Regions from separate parts of the Citrobacter telavivensis genome, predicted to be linked through region 1. Evidence: riboswitches for the same ligand, from Rfam matches in the RefSeq annotation. Region 1 holds a riboswitch; each other region holds the start of a gene.
The links. Region 1 has a riboswitch for cobalamin ahead of btuB (TonB-dependent vitamin B12 receptor BtuB). Riboswitches for the same ligand answer to the same signal wherever they lie in the genome.
Positions count from the first base shown of each region.

Region 2: it holds a riboswitch for cobalamin, as region 1 does, so the genes downstream of both, ACERJC_RS08065 (ABC transporter substrate-binding protein) here and btuB (TonB-dependent vitamin B12 receptor BtuB) in region 1, are expected to answer to the same signal.
Region 3: it holds a riboswitch for cobalamin, as region 1 does, so the genes downstream of both, ACERJC_RS09515 (cobyrinic acid a,c-diamide synthase CobB) here and btuB (TonB-dependent vitamin B12 receptor BtuB) in region 1, are expected to answer to the same signal.

Region 1 covers NZ_JBGUBF010000007.1:885-5,343, forward strand. Annotated here, with positions in the region: gene murI (glutamate racemase) at 1-343, opposite strand, end outside; gene btuB (TonB-dependent vitamin B12 receptor BtuB) at 288-2,126, opposite strand; cobalamin riboswitch at 2,192-2,385, opposite strand; gene trmA (tRNA (uridine(54)-C5)-methyltransferase TrmA) at 2,500-3,600, shown strand; gene ACERJC_RS21025 (YijD family membrane protein) at 3,658-4,017, opposite strand; gene fabR (HTH-type transcriptional repressor FabR) at 4,014-4,459, opposite strand, start outside.
Region 2 covers NZ_JBGUBF010000001.1:1,700,776-1,705,234, forward strand. Annotated here, with positions in the region: gene dauA (C4-dicarboxylic acid transporter DauA) at 1-946, shown strand, start outside; gene ACERJC_RS08060 (GNAT family N-acetyltransferase) at 1,093-1,584, shown strand; cobalamin riboswitch at 1,763-1,990, shown strand; gene ACERJC_RS08065 (ABC transporter substrate-binding protein) at 2,211-3,263, shown strand; gene ACERJC_RS08070 (FecCD family ABC transporter permease) at 3,329-4,396, shown strand; gene ACERJC_RS08075 (ABC transporter ATP-binding protein) at 4,393-4,459, shown strand, end outside.
Region 3 covers NZ_JBGUBF010000001.1:1,980,541-1,984,999, reverse strand. Annotated here, with positions in the region: gene pduF (propanediol diffusion facilitator PduF) at 1-415, shown strand, start outside; gene pocR (transcriptional regulator PocR) at 624-1,541, shown strand; cobalamin riboswitch at 1,845-2,019, shown strand; gene ACERJC_RS09515 (cobyrinic acid a,c-diamide synthase CobB) at 2,109-3,488, shown strand; gene cbiB (adenosylcobinamide-phosphate synthase CbiB) at 3,485-4,444, shown strand; gene ACERJC_RS09505 (cobalt-precorrin-8 methylmutase) at 4,457-4,459, shown strand, end outside.

The DNA.
Region 1 (4,459 bases):
CCACGCCCACGACCGGGAAGGCAAACTTCTCACGCAAGGCCGGAAGAGAGACCGTACTGGCCGTGTTACAGGCGATAACCGCCAGGGAGAGAGGATAACGCTGCTGTACCGCCGTCACGATCTCAACAACGCGCTCAACGATAAATGCCTCGCTCTTTTCCCCATAAGGAAAAGCCACGTTATCGAAAGCGTAGATATAGTGGAGATCCGGCAGGAGATGCCGGATCTCATCATAGACCGACAACCCACCGACACCGGAATCAAATACCAGTACGGTGGGGCGTGGATCAGAAGGTGTAGCTGCCAGACAAGGTGTATTCCCGTCCTGCAGTTTGGTAGCCATAAACTGTCTCGTAATCTTTATCGAACAGGTTGGCTATTTTACCACGAACTGTGAGATGTGAGGTGAGCGGATATGAAAGTCCAATATCCCACACGCTCAGCCCGCCCATTTTCACCTTACGGGAATTGTCATAGTCGTAATCGTAGCGCTCGCCGATGTACTGATAGGTCACATCCCAGCCCAGCTCGTAGACCTGCCCGCTCAGCTCATACTTCACCTGCTGCCTGGCGCGGCGATAAAGCTGTTGATCGGTTTCATCATCGCGCGGATCCACATACTGCAACGTTAAGCGGTGATCGACCGGACCGGTTGTCAGGTTTCCCGTCCATTCCAGCCCCTTGATGGTCGCGGATTTGACGTTGAAGTAGGTATTGTTGTTGTAGTCGATCAGATTCTGGATTTTGTAGCGATAGGTCGACAAGCGCCAGTCAAGCGGACCGGTCAGCCCTTCCAGCCCAGCTTCCCACTGCTTCGATTCTTCCGGCTTCAGATTCGGGTTAGAGGCAATGCCAAAACGCTCCGCACCAAACTGTTGCCCCAGTGAAGGCGCAAGGAAGCCCGTGCCGTAAGAGAGTGTCACCTTATAGTCATCAACGAACTGCCAGCCCGCCGCCGTTTGCCAGGTGCCATGCCAGCCAAACTGGTCGTCATGATCTTCACGACCAGACGCTTCCAGCGTCACGCTGTCAATCTGCTGTTGCCCGGTCAAATAGAGGCCCGTGTTATCACGCTTATAGTTGTCTGTCCCATACTCGCCAAAGGACATCAGCTTTTCTTGCTTCCAGTCGACACCCGCGCTGACAGCACCGTGCCCGACAATAACGTTGTTACCCCACTGGACATAGCGCTGCTCCATGTCATCAAGGCTGTAACCTGTCGCATAGCGCCCGTTCAGACTGCTGTAGTTGTAGTCCTTAATACGCTGGTAATTGGCGACCAGTTGCGAAGAGTAGATACCGGAATTGAAGCGCAGCCCTGTATCCCACGACTGGGTGTAATTCTGGTGCTCGTCGTTTCCGCCGTCATAACCCCATTTCCCCTGGTCATAATCGGCATTACTGGCATAGCCGTAGCCACGGAAGTAACCCTCGAATTGATCGTTAAATTTGTGCTCAACGCCTCCCCAGAACAGCTTGTTGCGATAGCCATCGCGATCGCTATCACCGCTGTAGCTGGAGCGCGGCTGAACATCGAAGCCTTTGGTGGTCTGATATGCCCCGGCAGCGGTCACCACGGTATCACCAAAACGCTGGCGATAAGTGCCGTCATACTGCTGATAGCCTTTTGACCCCACGCCAGCATTGATCTGCGAACGCTCCTCACCGGCCATGGTGATAATGTTCACTACTCCGCCAATGGCACCGGAACCATAAATCGCTGAACGCGGGCCGCGGATATATTCGATGCGCTGCACCAGCGAGACCGGAATCTGATCAATATCGGAGTTATTCGAAATGCCCGGACGGGCGACCGGAATACCATCCACTAACACCAGAACGTGTTTCGCTTCGGTACCCCGCACAAACAGAGAAGAGCTTTGCCCCATGCCGCCATTCTGGGCGACATCCACGCCAGGCAGACGGCGCATGACATCAAGGACAGTTCGGGACTGCCAGCGTTCGATATCTTCACGCGTGACAATGTCAGTTGGTGCCAGAACGGTATTAACAGGTTGCTGAAAACGGTTTGCCGTCACGACAAGCGTGTCAGGCGTGGCATCCTGTGCCCAACCTGAAAAGGCCGTGACGGAGAGCGCCGTCAACAGCGATGTTTTTTTAATCATTGTAAAGCATCCACAATATAAGAAGGATGCCGCAGGTCCCACCGATAGTACGCGATGATGAAAACCAGTTGCGACGTTAGCCGGCAGGTCTTCGGGCTTGGAAGGGTATCCCCGTCAGGGATACCAGAAATGAAGACTTCCCACCCGAGGGCAGTGTCTGCTTACGCTCTCATCTCACCTTTCCTTACCGCTGCGCGTCAGCTCCAGATTTACACTGGATTCCCTATTAACTCACAGGACCGGCACACGGATGCTACAGTTTGTAACATCTTACTGTCCAGCGTGATTGTTAAATATCGGAAGTCATCAATGTCTGGACATCTGTTGAGCAATCCCTACAATCCCCGCGTACTTATATTTTTCAGGATACATCATGACCCCCGAACACCTTCCGACAGAACAGTATGACGCGCAGCTCGCCGAGAAAGTGGTGCGCTTGCAGAGTATGATGGCGCCCTTTTCTGGCCTGGTTCCGGAAGTGTTTCGCTCGCCGGTCAGTCACTACCGTATGCGTGCGGAGTTCCGCATCTGGCACGATGGTGACGACCTGTATCACATCATTTTTGATCAGCAGAGCAAAAGCCGAATTCGCGTCGACAGCTTCCCGGCGGCGAGTGAACTGATCAATCAGTTAATGACCGCGATGATCGCTGGCGTACGCGACAACCGCGTGCTGCGCCATAAGCTGTTCCAGATTGATTACCTGACCACCATGAGCAATCAGGCGGTGGTCTCGCTGCTGTATCATAAAAAGCTGGACGATGAGTGGCGTGAAGCCGCCGAAGCATTGCGCGATGCGCTGCGCGCGCAGAACCTGAACGTGCATCTGATTGGCCGCGCGACGAAAACGAAAATCGCGCTGGACCAGGATTACATCGACGAACGCTTGCCGGTTGCGGGCAAAGAGATGATTTATCGTCAGGTCGAGAACAGCTTTACGCAACCCAATGCGGCAATGAACATTCAGATGCTGGAGTGGGCGCTGGATGTTACCCGCGAATCGAAAGGCGATCTGCTCGAACTGTACTGCGGGAATGGCAACTTTTCGCTCGCGCTGGCGCGCAACTTTGAGCGCGTACTGGCGACCGAAATCGCTAAACCCTCGGTTGCCGCCGCGCAATACAACATTGCGGCGAATCAGATTGATAACGTGCAGATTATCCGCATGGCGGCGGAAGAGTTTACGCAGGCGATGAACGGCGTGCGCGAGTTTAACCGCTTGCAGGGCATCGATCTGAAAAGCTATCAGTGCGAAACGATTTTTGTCGATCCGCCCCGCAGCGGTCTGGACAGTGAGACGGAGAAAATGGTGCAGGCGTATCCGCGTATTCTGTACATCTCCTGCAATCCACAGACGCTGTGCAAGAACCTGGAAACCTTGAGCCAGACGCATAACGTCTCACGTCTGGCGCTGTTCGATCAGTTCCCGTATACGCACCATATGGAGTGCGGAGTGTTGTTGACGGCGAAGTAATCGGTTATCGGCCGGATAAGGCATTTATGCCGCATCCGGCCTGGACGTCAGCCGCTTTTATTCCGACACTTCCTGCTTGCGATTACGCATTTTCACGCCGATCCAGAAGACCAGAATGACCGACAGCACCGCCGGGAAGAAGTTGGAGCCGATATCCGGATACTCCGCGCGCACCACGGTGCTGTAAAGCAGAACGCCGAGAATAAAGCAGGCGGCAGACAGGCCCGGTAACCCCACAGGCATGGTGCGATTCTGATAACGTTGATGCAGACAGTACACCGTCAGCACCAGCGAGATAATCGGGAATACAGAGAACGGCACGATGGAGCTAAACAGCGCCGCGAATGTGCCATTGATCGACAAGCCAGCGACCAGCGCCAGCAACAGCGTACCTTTATCCTGAACTGACTGTTTCATTGCTCTTCCTTCACGTTACCTGGAATGAGGGTCATCTTCTCTTGTTCGCGGCGATACCAGTAAAACGCGCCTTTCGAAATCATGCGCAGTTGCAGTACCAGTCGCTCTTCTAACTGTTGGCGTTGTTCCGCCCCCACGTCCAGCGCCTCGGCGCCTGCACTGAAGACAATCGTCACCATCGCTTCGGCTTGCGCTTCAGTAAACGCGCGCGGCATATGGTTTTCGAGTTCCAGATAATCCGCAAGTTCCGCGATGAAGTGCTGAATTTCTCGTGCAACGGCGGCACGGAAAGCCGCTGAGGTACCAGAACGTTCACGCAATAATAAACGGAAGGCGTTGGGGTTGTTACCGATGAACTCCATAAATGTAGAGACCGAGGTGCGGATCACACTCCCGCCCTTGGCGATACGCTGACGAGCCTGGCGCATCAACTGACGCAGCA
Region 2 (4,459 bases), on a different contig from region 1:
ACAGGGCAATGGGATCCCGCAACTGCTGCCGCAGCTGGTGCTGCCGTGGAACCTGCCGGATTCTGATTTCACCCTGAGCTGGGATTCCCTGCGCGCTCTGCTTCCGGCGGCGTTTTCTATGGCGATGCTGGGGGCGATTGAGTCTCTGCTCTGCGCCGTGGTGCTCGACGGAATGACCGGTACCAAACACAAGGCCAACAGTGAACTGATCGGTCAGGGGCTGGGTAACATCGTCGCGCCTTTCTTCGGCGGGATTACGGCAACGGCGGCGATTGCCCGCTCGGCGGCGAACGTCCGCGCTGGCGCTACCTCCCCGATTTCCGCTGTGATCCACGCGCTTCTGGTGATCATGGCGCTGCTGGCGCTGGCGCCACTGCTCTCCTGGCTACCGCTGTCGGCGATGGCGGCCCTGCTGCTGATGGTGGCGTGGAACATGAGCGAAGCCCACAAGGTGGTGGATTTACTGCGTCACGCGCCCAAAGACGACATCATTGTGATGATGATGTGTATGTCGCTGACGGTGCTGTTTGACATGGTCATTGCCATTAGCGTCGGGATTGTGCTGGCCTCGTTACTGTTTATGCGCCGTATCGCGCGCATGACGCGACTGGCCGCGGTGAACGTTGAGGTGCCAGAGGATGTGCTGGTGCTGCGCGTGATAGGCCCGCTGTTCTTTGCCGCGGCTGAAGGATTGTTCACCGATCTGGAGTCGCGCATTGAAGGCAAGCGCATTGTCGTGCTGAAGTGGGATGCGGTGCCCGTGCTGGATGCCGGGGGCCTGGATGCCTTCCAGCGCTTTGTGAAAAGATTGCCGGAAGGGTGCGAACTGCGCGTGACAAACGTGGAATTCCAGCCGCTGCGCACGATGGCGCGCGCCGGTATTAAGCCGATTCCGGGACGCCTGACGTTCTTCCCGAACCGCGACGCGGCGCTGGCTGATTTGTAATCTCTGGCAGTTATCGGTCCGTTCCTGTACGGGCCGGTAACATTTTCCACTCTGCCCGCTGGTTTTCCTCTCCTGAGTTGTTATTATCCGTTTTCTGTTCCTGTGAATAAGAGTGGCAGTTCGTGATTCCCTTTACCTTACGTGAAATGACCGGAGATGATATTCCGGCGGTTCAGTTATTTCTGACCCAGCATTTGAATGAATTCTTTGCTGCTGGAAGACCTGTTCCTTCTGCCGGACAGGATGTTTTTCATCTGCAACAGCAGTATATTCAGCAGGAGCGGAATTTATTGCTTTGCGCCTGGAGCGAAGAGCATGAACTCATTGCTACCCTGGCCGTCTGCCAATATGACGACCGAATAGCTGAACTTCGCGGGCGTTATATTTTGAATGAAACGGCGGAAATTTGTCGCTGTTATGTGGACAAACGCTATCGCAGAAAAGGTATTGGCCGTCAGTTACTCGCTTTTGCTGAAACATTTTGTGAGCAGCACCAGTACACCCTATTATACTTGCATACCCACCATTTTTTACCGGGCGGATATTCATTCTGGAAACGTAATAATTTTCAGGTGGTGATGGATATGCACGATCACTGGCAATTAGTGCATATGGAGAGATCACATAAATTGGCATGACTAAGAATATTAATTGATCAATGTCAATCAATTCTCATTTAGCTTTTCATCACTACGTTTTGTCATCCCGAATTTTATTATTCAAAAAATACTAACTAATTGAAATTTATGAATTAAATACTTTCACGCCCGATTATGCCCTCTCTTTACCCGGTGATTGATCTTGTTAACAAATGCCGATACAGTCCTTTCCGACAGCATTTCATTACACCAACATTGTAGTGAATAGGAATATGGTGCGGATTATTCTAATCTTATGCCATAACTGCCCCCGCAACTGTAGGCGGATGCAGAATATCCTCGTGCAGCATATTTTGTTGCAGGTCACTGTAAAGCGAATCTTTATGGGAAGGCCGATATTCTGATTACCGTGAGTCAGGAGACCTGCTGTCAAATTTATGCTCCATTGAGTGGACGGGATGGTCCATGGGATGATTTATTTGACATAAGTCACTGTGAAAAGGTGAATCAGTTTTCTGACTGAACCGCATACTTTCTTTATTTGCATAAAGTCATGCATAAATTTCACGATGTTATGTCATCTATCGTCATGAACTCTCCCGATATAAGGAACGACATAATCCATGACCAGACGTTCAGATTCTGGCATGAACGGGATGATAATAATGCACGCTAATTTTACCTCTTTACCTTATAAAAAAACGCTTCTGGCTGTTGCTGGTGCCGCGCTGTTTCTTACTTCAGGTCTTTCTCATGCTGCAAAAACGGAATATCCATTGACGATTAAAAACTGCGGTCGGGATATCACGTTTAACGCAGCGCCAAAACGTGTTGCCACCGTGGGACAAAACAGTACAGAGATCCTGTATGCACTGGGTCTGGCTGACCGCGTGGTGGGAACGTCGCTGTGGTTTGGACCGGTTCCCGATGCCTGGAAAGCAGCAAATGACAAAATTGCCGTGATTGCGCAAAACATCCCCAGTTTCGAAGGCATCATTGCCAAAAAACCGGATCTGGTCGCCAGCCAGTTCGAATGGCAAATCGGCCCCGCCGGTACCGTGGCGTCTTATGAACAGTTCAGCGAATTGAAGGTCCCCGTCTATACCGCACCGGCTGACTGCGCGAAAGATAACGAAGATGGTGGTGACGGCGTTCGCAAAGGGATGTTTGATATCGCGATGGTCTATCAGGAAGTCGCCGACTTAGCGACGATCTTCGACGTTCAGGATAAGGGTGACGAACTGATTGCCAGCCTTAAGGCGCGCGAAGCGGCAGCGAAAAACAAAATCGCCGGGATGGACAGCAACGTCTCCGCCGTCTTCTGGTTCTCCAGCGCTGACCTGCAACTTGATCCTTACGTCGCCGGGAAATTAGGGCCTGCGGCCTGGATTGCGCAAACGCTGGGCGTCAAAAACGTCATTGATTCCGCCGAAGAGTGGCCGACTGTCGGTTGGGAAACTATCGCGAAAGCCCAGCCGTCGGTAATTGTGCTGGGGGAAATGAGTCGTCGTCGTTTCCCGGCCGATGACTGGCAGGTGAAAATGGATTACCTGAAATCCGATCCGGTCACCCAACTGATCCCCGCCGTAAAAGCCAATCATTTACCGGTGATTGACGTGCAGACCATGAATGCCGGTATCAGAACCATTGACGGTGTTGAAAAGCTGGCGGATGCCCTGGTTGAGTACGGCTTAGCGCATCCTCAGGCCGCGCATTAATCCTCGTTTCGCGCCAGACCCCGACGGGTCCGGCGCGTTTTATGCACTCCGAAACGCAGGTTACTATGAGCGATTTACGCAGGACGCGTCACGCCGTCAGTCGGTTAGCGGTCAATGTTTGCGGTCACGCCCTCTGGGTTAGCGTGCTGATGTGCGGCGTCCTGCTGGCGGGGATCGCCATTGGCGAGACGTTTATTCCCTGGCAGCATGTGCTCAACACGCTGGCAAACCGTCTGTTTGATACTCACTATCCGGTTGATGCGCTGGACGCCGGGATCGTCTGGAACTATCGCCTGACCCGAGCACTGGTTTCTGCCAGCTGTGGCGCTTGCCTTGCCGTGTCGGGCGTGGTTTTACAGTCATTACTGCGTAATGCACTTGCCGAGCCCTATCTCTTGGGCATTTCAGCCGGCGCGTCTACCGGGGCGGTGCTGGTTGCGCTGACCGGACTGGGCGCGGGCATGATAAGCATGTCGTTCGGCGCATTTATCGGCGCCCTGACCGCCTTTCTGTTTGTGGCCCTGCTGGCCGTCGCAGCGGGCGGCAGGCAGGGTGGTGGCATAACCACGCAAATCATTCTCGCCGGTATCGCCAGTTCACAACTGTTCAATGCGCTGACGTCACTGATCATCACCCGCTCCGCCAACGCAGAACAGGCGCGCGGCATTATGTTCTGGTTACTCGGGAATCTGAGCGGTGTCCGCTGGCCGGACGTGGTACTGGCTGTCCCCACCGCGCTGGTTGGCGTCGCAATATGCTTTTGTTATGCCCGTCATCTGGATGCCTTCTCCTTTGGTGCAGAATCCGCAGCCTCACTGGGGATTCCGGTAAAACGCACCCGTGGCGTGCTGATTGCCGCGGTGACCGGTATGACGGCCATTATGGTCTCCATCGTCGGCGCCATTGGCTTTGTGGGACTGGTTATCCCTCACGCCGCCCGCCTGCTGGTCGGCAATCAACATCACAGACTGCTGCCCGTCAGCGCGCTGATCGGCGCGATTTTCCTGATCGTCGCCGATGTTATTTCCCGCACGCTGCTCCCCGGACAAGTTCTGCCAATAGGTGTTATCACGGCGCTGGTCGGCGCGCCCGCGTTTTCAATTATTCTGATCAGAGGAAACCAGGCGAAATGACCGTCAATCCTGTACCGACGCCCGTTGCGGCTGATGAGGCCATCATTCAGGCGCAGCGTCTGC
Region 3 (4,459 bases), on a different contig from region 1:
TTTCAGTACATATCCGGCCGCCGCGCTTAGCGTGTGGCAGGCGGCAGGGGTCGAAATCGTCATCACCTCTATTCTGATGGGGCTGATTATGGCGCTGACGGATGATGGCAACGGCGTGCCTAAGGGACCACTGGCGCCGCTGCTGATCGGCATTCTGGTGGCGGTGATTGGCGCATCCACAGGCCCGTTGACAGGGTTTGCCATGAACCCGGCGCGTGATTTTGGTCCTAAACTGTTCGCCTGGATGGCGGGCTGGGGGGATATTGCGATGACTGGCGGACGTGATATTCCGTACTTTATTGTGCCGATTATCGCGCCACTGATTGGTGCGTGCGCGGGAGCGGCTATCTACAAGTACCTCATTGGTAAAAATTTGCCCTGTAATACCTGTAAAATTGAAGAGACAGACGCGTAATTCGGACACATACGGCTATTATCACGTCTTTAATTTCTATTTCGTGATCTGCTTTCACGAACTGACTAAAAAGTCTCCCCACCCGGGGAGACTTTTGTTATTGTCCCTTATACTTTCTGTCATTTACATACACGGATAGGGGATGATAAAAAGTGAATGTAAAATTTATGTTTTCATTATAACAATGGATTAACTGAGGGATTTTATCATGATTTCTGCGAGTACCCTGAACTCAGAACTCATTAATAAAATCGCACAGGATTTTGCGCAAGCGACCAGCCTGGCTGTTGTGGTTGTCAATATTCACGGTGATGAGATTTCTGAGCTGTTTAATTTCACGCCTTTTTGTCAACTGATGCGTCAGCATCCACAACACAGTACCCGGTGTCGTATGAGCGATCGCTGTGGAGGACTGGAAGCGTCAAAATCGGATCAACCCTGTATCTATCGCTGTCATGCCGGGCTAACCGATTTTTCTATTCCTCTCGTGATCTCAGGCCATCTTGTCGGGTTCGTCTTGTGCGGCCAGGTGCGTTTACGTAACGATGACGGTATCGATCTGCTTAACATCATGAAGGTTGACGATCGCTGGCAGGCCGATCCAGAACTGCTCAATGAGTTCAGTAATGTCCCGGAAATGGACTATTCACGCGTGATGGCCTCGGCGGATCTGCTCAAACTCATTGTTGAAAACTGCCTCAAAAAGCAGCTCAATTTCGTGGTGATCAAAGACAGTGCGCAGCCTACGGAACCTGCACGTCCGGCCCGCGCCGCCAGCCCTCATGACAGTAAGATGAAAAAAGCGTTGCGTTATATTGATGCGCATCTGTCTGACGATCTTCGTCTTGAAGATGTGGCATCGCACGTCTATCTGAGCCCGTACTATTTCAGCAAACTGTTCAAAAAATATCAGGGCATTGGTTTTAATGCGTGGGTCAATCAACAGCGCATGGCCAGTGCCAGAGAGCTGCTTTGCCACAGTGACTGGAGCATTGCCAGTATTGCCCGCAATTTAGGTTTTTCGCAAACCAGCTATTTTTGCAAAGTGTTCCGTCAGACTTATCAGGTTACGCCGCAGGCCTATCGACAAAAAATAAATGAAAACTTGCCTGCTGAGTCGGCATAAATAGCAATATTTTGCTATTGCCGATTTTTGATATTCTCGTGTAATCCGGTCATTTATAATGGTTAAGTGTTTTTAGTACAGCAATAAATTGTCATAGCGCAATAAAATATCGCTCTTTACGGAATAATCTTCACCAGTTTTTATTTCTGTGATGAGATACAGTGTCATTGTTAAGAGGTTTCATTATTCTCTTGCATGACATTTCATTCAGAATCGTTTTATTGCGGCATTTTATGTTGATAAAAAATGCGCAACGAATAAGTAACGAAAAAGTATTGTTGTGATGAGGAGAATTCATTCTGCTCATCATTTAAGCCGACAGGTTTGACACAATTGTGTCTGGGAAGGGGGTGAAAATCCCCCGCAGCCCCCGCTGCTGTGATGCTGACAACCCCGTGAAGACCACTGATCGCAAGATTGGGAAGGACGGGCGAGGACGACGCTAAGCCAGAAGACCAGCCTGTCGGATACTACCAACAACTTCGGTGGGAAGTGGGTTGCTCAGATGCGTACAGTCGGAAGACTGGGTGTCAGTACATCCCTACCACCCTGAACAGGATCAGGGTCATGGCGGCAAAGCAGTACGCGTTTGTTCTGGCAGGTACCGGTAGCGGCTGTGGTAAAACCACGGTGACGCTGGGCTTGCTGAACGCATTGAAACAACGTGGTTTACGCGTCCAACCCTGCAAAGTCGGCCCTGACTACCTGGATACCGCCTGGCATACGGCCATCAGCGGCACCGCTTCCCGTAATCTCGACAGCTTCATGCTTCCCGAATCGATTCTTAATGCGCTGTTCAGCGAACAGATGCAGGACATGGATATTGCGGTGATCGAAGGGGTGATGGGGCTGTACGACGGCTACGGCACTGACCCCAACTACTGTAGCACCGCGGCGATGGCAAAACAGTTGGGCTGCCCGGTGATTCTGCTGGTTGATGGGAAAGCCGTTTCTACCTCCATTGCCGCCACGGTGATGGGCTTCCAGCATTTTGACCCGACGCTGAACATTGCCGGCGTTATTGTTAATCGCGTTAATAGCGAGTCCCATTTCCAGTTGCTGAAAACCGCCATCGAACACTACTGCGCCGTGCCGGTGCTGGGTTACGTTCCGCGCGTTGAGGGCGTTGCGTTACCCGAACGGCATCTGGGGCTGGTGACCGCGCGCGAGTCCGTCGTGAATCAACCGTTGTGGCAGGATTTCGCTGCCCGACTGGAAAACACGCTGAATATCGACCAGTTACTGGCGTTAAGCCATCTTGAGGCGTTACCACAGGGTGAGTGGCCTGAGCTTCCTGCGGCGAACGCCGGGGACGGTCTGACGCTGGCGATGGCCGATGATGAAGCCTTTAACTTTTATTACCCCGACAACGTGAAGTTGCTGGCGCGTACCGGTGTCAACATTGTGCGCTTCAGTCCGCTCCACGATCGCGTGTTGCCCGATTGCCAGATGGTCTGGCTGGGCGGTGGTTATCCGGAACTGCATGCGGCCACGCTGGCGGCCAACAGCACCATGCTGGCAAGCCTGCGCGAGGCGCACCAGCGCGGCGTCGCGATCTACGCCGAGTGCGGCGGATTAATGTACCTCGGCAGCCTGCTGGAAGATGCTGACGGGGTAGAGCATCGCATGGCCGATATCATTCCCGGTCGCAGCAAAATGGGTAAACGACTGACCCGCTTCGGCTATTGTGAAGCGCAGGCTCTGCAGCCCACGTTGCTGGCTGCGGAAGGTGACGTGCTGCGCGGTCATGAATTTCATTACTCCGACTTTTCCCCTGAAACGCCCGCCGTGCTGGCATGTCGCAAAGTCCGTGACGGTCAGACGGTGCAAGCGTGGTCTGGCGGCTGGCGAATCGGCAATACCTTTGCCAGCTATCTGCACGTTCACTTTGCTCAGCGTCCATTAATGCTTAATCACTGGCTGAACGCCGCACGGGAGGCGTTATGACGCTACTGGCATGGTGCGTGGCCTGGCTTCTGGATGTCGTGATTGGCGACCCGCCAGACTGGCCGCATCCGGTGCGCTGGATAGGCAATCTGATCAATGTCGTGCAACGGATTATTCGCCGCTTCTGCCACAGCGATCGGGCGTTACGTATCGGCGGCGGGGTAATGTGGCTGGTGGTTGTGGGGCTGACGTGGGCGGTCGCCTGGGGCGTGTTACGGCTGGCGGCGCTGATTCATCCGTGGCTCGGTTGGGTCGTTGAAGTCTGGATGATCTTCACCGTGCTGGCGGGGCGCTGTCTGGCGACGGCGGCGCAGGAGGTTGAGCGCCCGCTACGTGAAGGTAACCTTGCGCAAAGCCGTGAAAAACTCTCGTGGATTGTCGGTCGCGATACGTCGCAACTTCAGCCGGAACAGATCAACCGGGCGGTGGTGGAAACTGTTGCGGAGAATACGGTTGACGGCATCATCGCGCCGCTGTTCTTCCTGTTACTCGGCGGCGCGCCGCTGGCGATGGCCTACAAAGCGGTGAACACCCTGGATTCCATGGTGGGCTATAAGCACGAAAAATACCGGGCGATTGGCATGGTAAGCGCGCGGCTTGACGACGTCGCGAACTATATTCCTGCGCGGCTGAGTTGGCTGTTACTGAGCGCGGCGGCGGTTTTGTGTCGGCGTAATGGCTCCCGGGCGCTCTGCGTGGGGTGGCGAGACCGCTATAACCACAGCAGTCCAAACTGCGCGTGGGCGGAGGCATCCGTTGCCGGTGCGCTGGGCATTCGACTGGGCGGCCCGAATGATTACTTTGGTGAGCGTGTTGAAAAACCGTGGATCGGCGACGCGCAGCGCACCATTTCCGTAGATGACATTTCCCAAACGATTCGACTGATGTGGGTCGCCTCAACGCTGGCTCTGGTGCTGTTCCTCGTAACGCGCTGGCTGGTGGTTGGGGTGGCCTGAGGATAAATGACAATG